Regions from separate parts of the Pseudoalteromonas sp. NC201 genome, predicted to be linked through region 1. Evidence: predicted binding sites of a transcription regulator. Region 1 holds the regulator's gene; each other region holds the start of a gene.
The links. Region 1 encodes FliA, which starts transcription of late flagellar genes. Its sites were predicted from a motif close to CTAAAGNTNNNNNNNNNNNNGCCGATA; they were not measured.

Region 1 (4,197 bases):
TAGAATCATCGGTTGTCCGGTTAAACAAGTTAAAGATGCAAATGAACTTGCAGAAGTGCTTTATCATTTACGCAATAAGCGTCTAGTATTAATAGATACGGCGGGAATGAGTCAAAGAGATTTGCGCTTAACTGAACAGTTAAATACACTTATGCGTAGCGCGAGAGTAGATATTCGTAGCTATTTAGTGTTGAGTGCGACAGCACAGATGAATGTGTTACAAGAAACAGTAAGACACTTCAAAAAAGTAAATTTAAGTGGCTGTATTTTCACAAAACTTGATGAAAGTCTAAGTTTAGGTGAGATAATTAGCATAGCGATTCAAAATCGCTTGCCAATAGGGTATCTTACCAACGGTCAGCGAGTGCCAGAAGACATTCGCGTAGCAAATGCTCAAAAGCTAGTAAAAAAGGCTGAGCAATTGTATTTAAAAAGAATAAAAGCACAGCACTCTCGACGTGTACCTGTAGCGTCAGAGTCAGTAGGAATGTATGATTAACACAGTTTTAGATCAAGCAAGTGGCCTGCGTAGAATGAGTCAAAATAGCAACCAGGGTGTAAAAGTAATAGCCGTGACCGGTGGTAAAGGTGGGGTGGGTAAAACCAATGTCTCGCTCAATACTGCCATCGCTATGGGCCAACAAGGACAGCGAGTTCTCGTTTTAGATGCGGACTTGGGCTTGGCAAACTGTGATGTGATGTTAGGGCTCCGAGTAGAAAAGAACCTTTCACATGTGTTGTCGGGTGAATGTGAACTAGATGAGATTCTCGTAGAAGGTCCCGCTGGTATCAAAATTGTGCCAGCTACTTCGGGTTCTCAAAGCATGGTGGAGTTGACTCCCGCAGAGCATGCTGGACTTATTCGCGCATTTAGCGAGCTTAACACTCAATTTGATGTTTTAATTGTTGATACCGCAGCTGGTATCTCAGATATGGTTCTGAGCTTCTCTCGAGCTGCACAAGATGTGATGGTTGTTGTGTGTGATGAACCGACTTCTATTACGGATGCTTATGCGTTGATCAAAGTTTTAAGCAGAGAGCATGGCGTTTATCGTTTTAAAATAGTTGCCAATATGGTCCGCAGTATGCGTGAAGGGCAAGAATTATTTGCTAAACTTTCAAAAGTTACAGACCGTTTTCTTGATGTAGCATTGGAATTAGTGGCCACAGTACCATTTGACGAAAACATGCGTAAGTCCTCTCGTAGACAAAGAGCAATCGTGGATTTATTTCCGAGCTCTCCAGCAGCAGTTGCAATTAAAGGACTTGCTGCCAAGGCAGTTAAATGGCCAATTCCTCATCAACCTTCCGGTCATCTAGAATTTTTCATTGAACAACTTGTAAACGGGTGATTATGGCTTCTCCGGTCAACAGAGCTGCGGGATATCAAACTTCTGACCATATCCATAAAGTGGTCGAGAGGCATGCTCCACTTGTCAAAAAAGTGGCATGTCACCTGATCGCTCGGCTTCCGGCAAGTGTGCAGCTCGACGATCTAATTCAATCAGGTATGATTGGATTGATTGAAGCATCTAAAAATTTCGATGCTACTAAAGGCGCTAGTTTCGAGACCTTTGCGGGGATACGCATCCGAGGTGCAATGCTAGATGAAATCCGTCGCGGAGATTGGGCCCCTCGGTCCGTACATAAAAACAGCAGAATGGTAGCCGAAGCTATATCTGAGCTCGAATCTCTCCTTGGCCGCGAACCAAAAGACACTGAAATCGCTGAAAAACTTGATATATCTTTAGATGAGTACCATCATATTTTACATGATGTAAATGCAAGTAAAGTCATCGGCATTGAGGATCTAGGGGTTGATGAAGATGTGATAACCCCAGCAAACAGCGATTTTGCGCTAGACAAACCGTTTAATAACGTTAAAAATGAACGTTTTAACGAGTCTTTAGTAAATGCTATCAAAGCACTACCCGAAAGGGATGCTCTGGTGTTGTCACTTTACTATAACGACGAAATGAATTTAAAAGAGATTGGTGCCATCCTTGATGTCAGTGAATCTCGAGTAAGCCAAATTCACGGTCAGGCAATGATAAAGCTCAAAGCTAAAATCAATGACTGGATAAATTAGAGTACATAAAATAGTTGGGTTCGAACCTCACTGGAGGAAGTTTTGGATAAGAACATGAAGATTCTCGTGGTTGATGATTTCTCTACTATGAGAAGAATAATCAAAAACCTATTAAGAGATTTAGGCTTTACCAATGTTCAAGAAGCTGATGATGGTAGTACAGCACTTCCGATGCTACAAAATCAGGAGTTTGACTTTGTAGTAACTGATTGGAACATGCCGGGCATGCAAGGTATTGATCTGCTTCGTGCAATACGCGCAGATGAAAAGCTTAAGCACATTCCAGTGTTGATGGTTACCGCAGAAGCGAAAAAAGAACAAATTGTTGCAGCAGCGCAAGCTGGGGTGAACGGATATATTGTTAAACCGTTTACTGCAGGTACGCTCAAGACTAAGCTTGAAAAAGTATTTGAGCGACTAGGCTAAACAGCAAGGGGATATGGCCTATGTCTGTAAATGCTGCGCCGCAAATTACACTTGAACAAGCCAAGCAACTTGTTGAGCTACTAGAGCAAGGTGAACAAGAAAAAGCTGACCAGCTGATTTTAGAAGCTGCTAACAAAGAGCAATCGGAGTTATTTGCAGAAGTTGGAAAGCTAACTCGCCAATTACACGAGTCCTTGAAGAACTTTGAGCTGGATACTCGACTCTCAGATCTCACGACAGAGGCTATACCTGACGCCAAGCAGCGTCTTAATTATGTTATGGAAATGACAGAAAGCGCTGCTAATAAAACGATGGACGCGGTCGAAGAAAGCTTACCTCTTGCGCAGAATCTTGCGGATGAGTTAGCACAAATAAAGCCTACTTGGGATCGGTTGATGAGCAGAGATATTCAACTCGGTGAGTTTAAATCTCTGTGTCATGATCTCGACAGCTTTATGCAGACTTCAAAGACACGTACAGACGAATTACAAGGCTTAATGACTAATGTGCTGATGGCGCAAGACTATCAGGATTTGACTGGGCAGGTCATCCGTCGAGTCATTGAGCTTGTGAGAGAAGTAGAAGATAGTCTCATTCACCTTCTAACTGTGTTTGGTACTTCGGATGAAGCGCCTGCAGTTGCAGAAAATGCGAATGAAAACGAAATAAAAACAACTGAGACTATCAGTGATGAATTGTCTGGACCTGAAGGTCCAATTATTGACGCTGAATCGCGAGATGACGTGGTTTCTGGTCAAGACGAAGTCGATGACTTGCTATCTAGTTTAGGCTTCTAGTTGGAGAGTGTGTATGAGCTTTGAAGTCGATGAAGATATCTTGCAGGACTTTCTTGTTGAAGCAGGCGAAATATTAGAACTGTTATCTGAACAGCTTGTTGAACTAGAAAATAATCCCGAAGATAAAGAACTTCTCAATGCGATTTTCCGTGGCTTCCATACTGTTAAAGGTGGAGCAGGCTTCCTCGGTATGACCGAACTGGTTGATGCCTGTCACGGTGCAGAGAACGTGTTTGATGTACTAAGACAAGGGCAGCGAAAAGTAACGTCAGAATTAATGGATGTTATTTTGCAATCTTTGGATACGATCAACGAAATGTTCGCTTGTATTCAAAACCGAGAGGAACCCGAAGCTGCCGATCCTGTGTTGCTTGAAACCCTCCATAAACTCAGCCAACCAGCATCTGAAGACGAAGTCAGTGAAGTGATTGAGGAACCTGTTTCAGAGCCAGAGTCTGTTGTACCAGATTTAAGTGCGGATGATATTCTATTCGATGCGGACGCAGATTCAGGCGATGATAGCGGCTCTAGCATTGATGAGATAACAGAAGAAGAATTTGAAAATCTATTAGATGAGTTACACGGCTCTGGTAATGCGCCTGCTGTCGCACCGGCGGCTAAACCTGAAACGGTGTCAACTGCAGATGACGGCGATATCACCGATGACGAGTTCGATAATCTCTTAGATGAACTCCATGGGGTTGGGAAATTTGGTGGAGCACCAAATGCAGAAGATGCGGCTACTTCTCAAGCCAGTGAGCCTGCGGCTAAAGCAACGTCATCAGGCGCTGCGAGTGTGCCCTCTGGAGATGAAGAAATTACCGATGATGAGTTTGAGGCTTTGCTTGACGAACTTCATGGTAAAGGCAGTGCTCCTAAAGCGGT
Region 2 (4,197 bases), 1.9 Mb from region 1:
ATCTACCATATCGAGCCAACGAACATGTTGTCCGCGAGCTTTTCGAAGAGCAAGGGCAAGTATTTTCAGTTCGCCTACTTAAGGATAAAAACACAGGCAAACGACGTGGTTTTGGTTTTGTTGAGATGTCTAAGCAAGATGCAGAAAAGGCGATTACTCAACTCAATGAACGTGAATTTCAACAGCGTACATTAAAAGTAAGAGAAGCAAAGCAAAAGCCTGAAGGTGAGATGGATCACTCACCCGCTTAATTAATCTTTATTTAAATTAATAATAGAGATTACTTCTTTACTACCCATTACTGGTGCCGTTGCATAGAAACGCACTTCCGATGCACTCGGCACCTTTTCTCCTACTACTATTTGACTTCCCAACAATGACACTGCGCGATTGGCTATTGCTTTGCCAGAATCAACCAGCTCCACATGCTTCTGTAAGCAATTCTTGATATCGTGAGCTATCAACGGAAAATGTGTACATCCCAACACTAGCCTATCAACAGTGGCTGGAATGTAAAGCCGGTCTATTTCCGCGCAAAGTGCCTCTTTATCCAACTCGTTATGCCAATAAAAGTGCTCAGCGATCCTTACAAGCTCCGTTGAATGCAAAGTTTCAACTTTACAACCTGAGGTAAAATCCATGATGAGCTTATGTGTATAAGCATTATTTGACGTTGCCGGTGTTGCCAATAGTGCGATGTGCTTGGTCTTTGAACTAGACGCAGCAGGCTTAACAGCAGGAACAACACCTATAATTGGAATCTGGGTATGTTTTCTGGCTTCTTCCAACGCGTATGTTGAAGCGGTATTACATGCAATAACGATAAGATCAACATTGCCCAAGTATTGCTGTTGCCAACGAATAAGTCCCTTGATACGTGATTTGATTAGCTCTTGAGGCTGAAGGCCATATGGGAGAAAAGCGTTGTCCATAACATAACTAAATGAACCCCCCTGCAAACATACCTTTAAGTGCGACAGCACACTGGTGCCACCGATCCCCGAATCGAAAACCAAAATATGCGACAAACTTCATACCTCAAATCAATGAAGTATGAAGTTTGCCATGAGTCCTCGCGAAAATAAACTGGCTTAGCTTGTTTGTTTTTGCTCAACTTGCTCTTTATTTAGTTCATTCAGTTTACTAAAAAAGCTACTAGCATAATCCAAAAATTCATTTAGTCTCGACTGACCTTCATTCATCCAAGCAAGCAGGTTTGGCAACTCATTATCGGCATTGAGTCCCTTAGCTTGCTCTTGCACATCTGCTAACTGCTTATTCAGTGGCATAAATGCCTTCTCTAAGTCTTTCATTGGATTGCCTTGCTGATATTGAGCAATCGCAGCAGATGTTTTACTTTGTCTTAAATCCATCGTGAAATTAGTGATCTGATCTGAGTTTAAGCTAAGCGACTTTGCCAAATCGAAAGCTTCATCGTATTCACCACCGAAAAAAGAATCACTGACATTACGGATATCTTCCATCATATCGTTAATTGCCTGCTGCTCCTCTTCGTTCAGCTCACCATTTACCTTAATTGAGAAACTAACCTCATGAGAGGACTTAGTGCCATATGCCATGCCATAATCATTACCTTTTTGCGCGACACTCGCAGCGGCTCCCTGAGCATACGCATCGGAGAATGAAATAACGACTTCATCCCCTTCAGCTGTAGTAAATGCATATTCAGCCTGATTAGAAAGGCTCGCAAACTGTGCGGCACTGATCGCTAATGCCTTTGGCGATTTTTCTTCAAACAATTCTTTTTCAAAATCATCTAAACCTTTAAAAATCCCTTCTCGTGATTTTTCAATACCATCTTCGATGTCGGAATTGAAAGCGCCCGTGCCTTTTAACTCTTCGCTGGCTTCATCAATACCCTGTAGCACGCCCTTACGTGCCCCATCTAGCATGGATTTCAATTCGTCATCATTTTTGCCGTCGACTTTGGCTTTCTTCACTGCCCCCTGAACAAAATCGAGTACATTTTTGACAATAGATTCAAAATCAAATAGTGGCTTGTCTTTTTTATCTTGTGTCGGCTTCTCAATCCCCAACGCTTCTGCAAGCTTATCATCAAGAATTTTAGCTGCTAGCTTAGATTTATTCCCCGCATAGCTGTCCGAATTAATTTGGATATTTGGTCCTATCCCTTTGCTCTTTCCAGGCTTATGCTGCATCGCTGGATTGAGCAACTGATTTAATTGCCCGATTTTCATGGTATGCCCTCCAATATATTAGTTAGATTATCGGCATATTTGCGCAAAGCTAAAGTATAATGATTAAAAAAACAGCAAACCAGACGCATCAGTGATGCTAGACTGGACAAATTAGCAACGCTCCCTAAAATAGCGCCTCTTAATTCAACATAGATGGTTTTAGCATGGCAGTAATAAAAATTGATGATTCAGCATACGAGCAACAGTTAGCAGATAAAGCTGAGCGTATCACAACACAATTTGCACAGTTTGATGCACCTGCACTTGAAGTGTATGAATCTGCAACTCGCCATTACCGCCAGCGCTGTGAATTTAGAGTATGGCATGAGGGTGAAGATCTGTTTCACATCATGTTTGACCAGCAAACAAAAGAAAAGATCCGTGTTGATAGCTTTGATCCTGGTGCGCCGCTTGTCAATGAAATGATGCAGGTGATGATACATCAGCTGAAAGGCAACGAAATATTGCGTCGTAAACTGTTTCAGATCGACTACCTCACGACACTGAGTGGTGAAGTACTGATCAGCTTGCTTTATCACAAGCAGTTAGATGAAGCGTGGCAAACCGCGATGCAGACATTGAGAGCCGAGTTGCAACAAACCTATAAAGTTGATTTTATCGGTCGTGCTAGAAAACAAAAGGTTGTGTTTGGCAACGACTATGTAACTGAGAAACTAAGCGTTAACGGTAAAGAGTATATTTATCAGCAGGTTGAGAACAGCTTTACGCAACCGAATGCGGAAGTGAATCAGAAAATGCTAGCTTGGGCGCAGTCCATCAGTGAACCGCTAAGCAACGATCTACTTGAGCTTTATTGTGGTAACGGTAACTTTTCAATTGCATTGGCTGGTTCATTCAATAAAGTGCTGGCTACGGAGATCTCTAAATCATCAGTAAAGTCTGCACAATTTAATATTGCAGCAAACAAAGTCGATAACTTAGATATTATTCGCATGTCGAGTGAAGAGTTTACACAAGCCATGAAAGGGCAGAAGTTTTCTCGATTAGATGGTATTGATTTACAGTCCTATGATTGCCAAACGATTCTTGTCGACCCGCCTCGTGCTGGTATGGATGAATTAACCTGTCGCTTAGTCAGCAACTACGACAACATTATTTATATCTCATGTAATCCAGACACATTAGAGCGTGATTTAGCCTTGTTATGTGAAACACATAAAATCGCACGCATGGCAATTTTCGATCAGTTCCCTTATACCCATCATATTGAATCTGGCGTTTACTTAGTGAGAAAGTGATCTCTAACGATTAACGACTGGCTGCCATCGCTGTGATAAGTGCTGGCAGTTGAGTTTCGCTAAAGACTTGAATACCGGATTGCTGTAATAAAGACGCCGTTAGCCCCTGCCCTACTATTTTTTTACCTGTATGACTACCATCGTAAATCAGATTGCTGCCGCAAGACGGACTGGACTCTTTTAACAACGCAAACTTTATATCGTGCTGAAGACAAGCCGCTAGCGCTTTTTTAGCACCGAGTTCAAACGCGGTGGTAAAATCATCCCCTTGTTTACTCAAAACTTTACCATCTGCTATTTCAGCCGATGGGCGAGGTGTTGGTAAACCACCAGATACTTCGGGGCACAGCGGTAAGACCCAATTTTTTTGCCGCCAATACTGCAACGTATTGTCTTGAAGGCTTTGTGAAGAGGCGTCATACCTCACCGGATAACCTAATAAACAGCTAGAAACTAAAACTTTAAACATAAAAAAGCCCCGCAACAATTGCAGGGCTAGTCTAATACAAATTAGATTTTATTTCTTTGCTAAATAATTCACCAAAGCTGCAATTTGCTCAGGCTTAGTCGTACCAGACTCACGAAGCAATAGCTTGTATTTACCGTTTACCACGAACATTGGTACACCTGTTAGCGCGCCTTTATCAGAAAGTGTCTTCTGCATTCGTTGCATTTTTGAAGCTTTAGTACGAACAGAGAAACTGGCATAAAGTTTATCA
Region 3 (4,197 bases), 170 kb from region 1:
CAAGCCACCTTTATCGAATTTATTGTCATGCCAAAAGCAGTAACCTGAGCCCATATCGATTTCACTGCATTTTTTTCCCTCAGGTGACACATATTGGCAAATGGGTTTATCAGCCATAGCTTGCCTAAATCAAAATGCCTTTTTCATTAAGCGTAGCAGCAAAAATAATAAATACGGTGATTTAACGAAAAAATCTTTCTAATTTATAAAGTGTTAGAAACCACACTATTGATGAGTTTATTGCCATCGTTGGTCTAATTCATTATCTTGCATGGCGTTTGCAGTGACTCTGACAAGTTGCTCATACTATAATGCATGCTTTAGTGACTAAGAATTTGTTACCTTGCAATATCAATTAAAGAAAAGCCGAAAGCGTAAGAGCGTTGCGATAAAAATAAAAGCAGGCCAAGTGTTTGTGTATGCGCCAGAGCAAATTTGCGAGCGCTGGTTACATACTTGGGTGGAAAGCAAATCCGATTGGATAAAATCAAAGCTTGCTCTAAAAATCATACCTGAGAGCCCTCGGCCACTGGAAACAGGAATTGTGCAAGTCTTCGGCGAGACCTTTACCATTCAAAGGGGCGAAAGCACGACCTCTGTAATTGATTTTGACAACAAAAGGGTTTTACTTAAGGCTGTCAAAAATGAATGGCGTGAATTAGTTGCGCTGTTAAGCGAAACGCTAAATGACTATGTAGACATGGTTATTGCGCGCTATCAACCTGATATTCAAGCTCGCTTTGATACGCTAAAGATACGAGTTTATAAAAGCCGCTGGGGCAGTTTTTCATCTAAAGGCGTGCTTGCGTTTAATACGTTTTTGATTGGTGCGCCTAAGTGGGTAATCGATTATGTGGTAGTGCACGAACTTTGCCATTTTCACGTCATGGCACACAATAGCGCATTTTGGCGCTTGGTAACAAAGCACTATGGCCACGACCATAAAATGGCTCGGCGTTATTTACGTGACCACGGTCCTGACTTGATGATTGAGCATTAGCATAGTGCCCTGTTTATGCCTATTATTTCTCGGGCCTCGCTTTTGCCGCGCGTTTTAACAGCTTTTGAAATGTCGGACATTCAAAATGGCTTGGCGCTGGGCATTTGGCAGCGTGATAGAGGCCATCTCGCATTGCAGTTAAATGCTTAATGGTTTCATTTAATTCATCCGCTTTGGATTGTAACTTCACCCTATCAATATCCGCTTTACCCTCGGGGGTAAACATGTCCGCTATTTCATCTAACGAAAAGCCTGCGTTTCTGCCTAGTGTAATAAGCGCTAGGCGTTCAAGTATTGAAGGGGGGAAAACACGTTTGAGCCCTTGTCGACCAATCGATCGGATCAGTCCTTTTTCTTCATAATATCTAAGCGTGGATGCGGGTAAACCAGACTTCTTTGCAACTTCACTGATATCCATTCTTGCCCTTGACTTAAAGTTAACTTGAACTAGTAGGATAGCGGCTATCAGTAAAAAAGAGGAGTAAAAATAGTGGAAAGCCTATATTCGATGTTAATGCCAGCAGTCGCGATTGGCGTAGGTGCAACGCTTGTTATGGATTTGTGGGCATTTATGCTCAGTCGCGTGTTTGCCATAAAGGGCTTAGATTATGCATTGGTTGGTAGGTGGATTGGACACTTGTGTAAAGGTCAACTCACGCATCAAGGTATCGGGCACAGTAAACCAATATCTGGTGAAGGTGTCATTGGCTGGTGCATGCATTATCTCATTGGGATTGTATTCGCCTTGGTGTTACTTCTGAGCGTGGGCAAGCCTTGGTTGACTGAGCCTAGCCTTTTGATTGCGTTAGTTTTTGGCTTAATAACGTGTGTTTTTCCATTTTTTATTATGCAACCCTGTTTTGGTGCAGGGGTAGCAGCATCTAAATTACCAGAGCCGAATAAGGCAAGGGTAAAAAGTATGGCAGCACATTTTATTTTTGGCTTTGGATTGTTTTTAAGCTCGTTTATATATGTAAGCTTGTTGTGAGATAACACAATAAAAGGTGGTGGAGGGAGCTGGATTCGAACCAGCGAAGGCTGAGCCGTCAGATTTACAGTCTGATCCCTTTGGCCGCTCGGGAACCCCTCCATCGTTTGGAGCGTTTACTTTAAAAGTGGTGGAGGGAGCTGGATTCGAACCAGCGAAGGCTGAGCCGTCAGATTTACAGTCTGATCCCTTTGGCCGCTCGGGAACCCCTCCGAAATTGTAACTGTTGTTTATGGTGGAGGGAGCTGGATTCGAACCAGCGAAGGCTGAGCCGTCAGATTTACAGTCTGATCCCTTTGGCCGCTCGGGAACCCCTCCTAAACAACGGCGGTGATAATAACAAAGTTTTTTTCGAAGTAAAGAAAACTACTAAAGTTTTTCGGAAAAAGGCCGATAAATTCATAATTAGCAAAATAATCGGTTGGAATACATGCAAATTGATGGCGTTTTAATCAGTGAGTCGCAATTAGGATCCGCATTGAACATTAGTGTTCATGAGACGCGCTCTGCCGATTTTGCCATGCTGTTATCTATGCTATCAACCGATGCATTAGATTTTAGCCAATTTCACCTACCAAAATCTGAAGCTGCCGCAAAAGATAACTCAGAAGAAACACTAAAAAAGCAATTTGAAATAGGTCCACAAAAGCCGCTTGCGCCAAAAGAGTACAATATGCTTATTGGTCAGCATAACGCGCAGCTGGTATCTATGGGGGCGATGGCAACCTTGCGATTGCAAGAAAATTTAAATCCAGAACCTTTTGCCGCACGAAATGATAAAAAGCATATTCCACTCGAAGTCGTAGAAAATTTGGAACCAGCGGTTAAAAGACGTTTGGCGAGCGCGCAAGGTAAACTGGCCTTAGTTGCTGATAAGGCAATGGATGCGGCTGGTTTTTATGATCAAATTGCAACGGGTGATATGCAGAGTATGTTACGCGCGACGGCGTAACAACATTAGCTGCTTTTACTCCTTCAAAATTGAGCAAATTTAAGACAAACTGGTATTAAACTTGCTGTTTTACAGCTGTTTGCTTCGTTACTAGACTGACATAAAACGCCATGCTTATCGTGCTTCATGTCTAATACCAATTGAATTAATTCTCTAATCAATTTGAAGGGTGAAATAGCATATTAGCTTCGTTAAAAATTTCTCATTTAGAACAACTAAATAGCAAAATTTTTGCCTTGCTACTAAAGCTATTTCCCCGCTTCAAGATAGATCATTTACTTAATACAACTGGTATAAGCTAAACGGCCTTTAATCATCCTTAGCTCGTTTCAAGCCTTTTTTATTGCTTTGTATCTAATCTCTAGTTCAGACTATTTTAGCTACCGTGGCACTTTTTATACTTTTTATCACTGCCGCACGGACAGAGGTCATTTCTGCCTACTTTGGTTGTAGGTGTATCGTACAATTCACCATCTAAGTAATACCATCTGCCTGCTTCGGTAATAAAATTTGACCGCTCATGGAGTATATAGTGTGTGTTTTCTGCGATATAGTGCGCCTTAAACTCAACGATCCCCTGAGTAGCTTCTACTACTTCTTCTAGCACTTCCAATTTTATAAAGTGTGCATAATTAGCAAATGCAGCAATATCGTCGATATTGTTTTGTGCTTGTTTAGCCTGGGCATAGGTGTCATGAATATACTTTGCATCTTTTAAGCAGTATGCAGTATAGCGAGAGCGCATGAGTATTTGTGGACGCTCTGCGAATTTTTGTCCCTTAAGGTACGGTTCACAACATTGCGAATAGGGAAGGGATGAATTGCAATAACAAGACATAAAAAACTTCAGTTTTAACAAATTTATATCCTGTTATTGTAGCTTGTTAAGCGCTTTGAAAACAGTGGATCGCAACGTCAGATACCGGCAGTTCCATTTTGTTGATAGTTTGCACTGATGCAATATCAGTCCAAATCACCACTGCAGCGAAATTACCATTGCTGATAGCACTTTTAAGTACATACTCAAGGTCGTATATGTGCTTTTGCCTAATGACGAGCAACTTACTTGCATCAACTGAAGCGCTTTCTAGTAGTGACTTGTTTGGTACATTATCGGGTGCAACGAGTAGCGTCCAGCCTTGTTTATGCTGACATTTATGTAAAACTTTAAGTAACTCTAAACTAGCGACGATCTCATCTTCAACTATCACATTATTGATTTCGTTAAGTGTGTAATAAGTTGAATTGTTTGGCTGT

Region 2: PNC201_RS16460 (DUF5610 domain-containing protein) is a predicted target of FliA. The motif match lies at 2,248-2,274, and genes of this name have one in related genera.
Region 3: PNC201_RS06790 (VC2046/SO_2500 family protein) is a predicted target of FliA. The motif match lies at 2,358-2,384, and genes of this name have one in related genera.

What each region holds. Positions count from the first base shown of each region.
Region 1 is NZ_CP022522.1:1,475,140-1,479,336, forward strand. It holds gene flhF (flagellar biosynthesis protein FlhF) at 1-499, shown strand, start outside; gene PNC201_RS06020 (MinD/ParA family protein) at 492-1,352, shown strand; gene PNC201_RS06025 (RNA polymerase sigma factor FliA) at 1,355-2,089, shown strand; gene cheY (chemotaxis response regulator CheY) at 2,132-2,515, shown strand; gene PNC201_RS06035 (protein phosphatase CheZ) at 2,536-3,312, shown strand; gene PNC201_RS06040 (chemotaxis protein CheA) at 3,326-4,197, shown strand, end outside.
Region 2 is NZ_CP022522.1:3,757,555-3,761,751, forward strand. It holds gene PNC201_RS16450 (RNA recognition motif domain-containing protein) at 1-251, shown strand, start outside; gene murI (glutamate racemase) at 252-1,028, opposite strand; gene PNC201_RS16460 (DUF5610 domain-containing protein) at 1,092-2,219, opposite strand; gene trmA (tRNA (uridine(54)-C5)-methyltransferase TrmA) at 2,384-3,478, shown strand; gene PNC201_RS16470 (DUF523 domain-containing protein) at 3,489-3,947, opposite strand; gene PNC201_RS16475 (thiol:disulfide interchange protein DsbA/DsbL) at 3,996-4,197, opposite strand, start outside.
Region 3 is NZ_CP022522.1:1,641,195-1,645,391, forward strand. It holds gene PNC201_RS06755 (ion channel) at 1-117, opposite strand, end outside; gene PNC201_RS06760 (M48 family metallopeptidase) at 344-1,000, shown strand; gene PNC201_RS06765 (helix-turn-helix domain-containing protein) at 1,023-1,418, opposite strand; gene PNC201_RS06770 (DUF2938 domain-containing protein) at 1,491-1,988, shown strand; tRNA gene PNC201_RS06775 (tRNA-Tyr) at 2,006-2,090, opposite strand; tRNA gene PNC201_RS06780 (tRNA-Tyr) at 2,117-2,201, opposite strand; tRNA gene PNC201_RS06785 (tRNA-Tyr) at 2,222-2,306, opposite strand; gene PNC201_RS06790 (VC2046/SO_2500 family protein) at 2,419-2,940, shown strand; gene PNC201_RS06795 (YchJ family protein) at 3,317-3,778, opposite strand; gene PNC201_RS06800 (SulA-like leucine-rich domain-containing protein) at 3,825-4,197, opposite strand, start outside.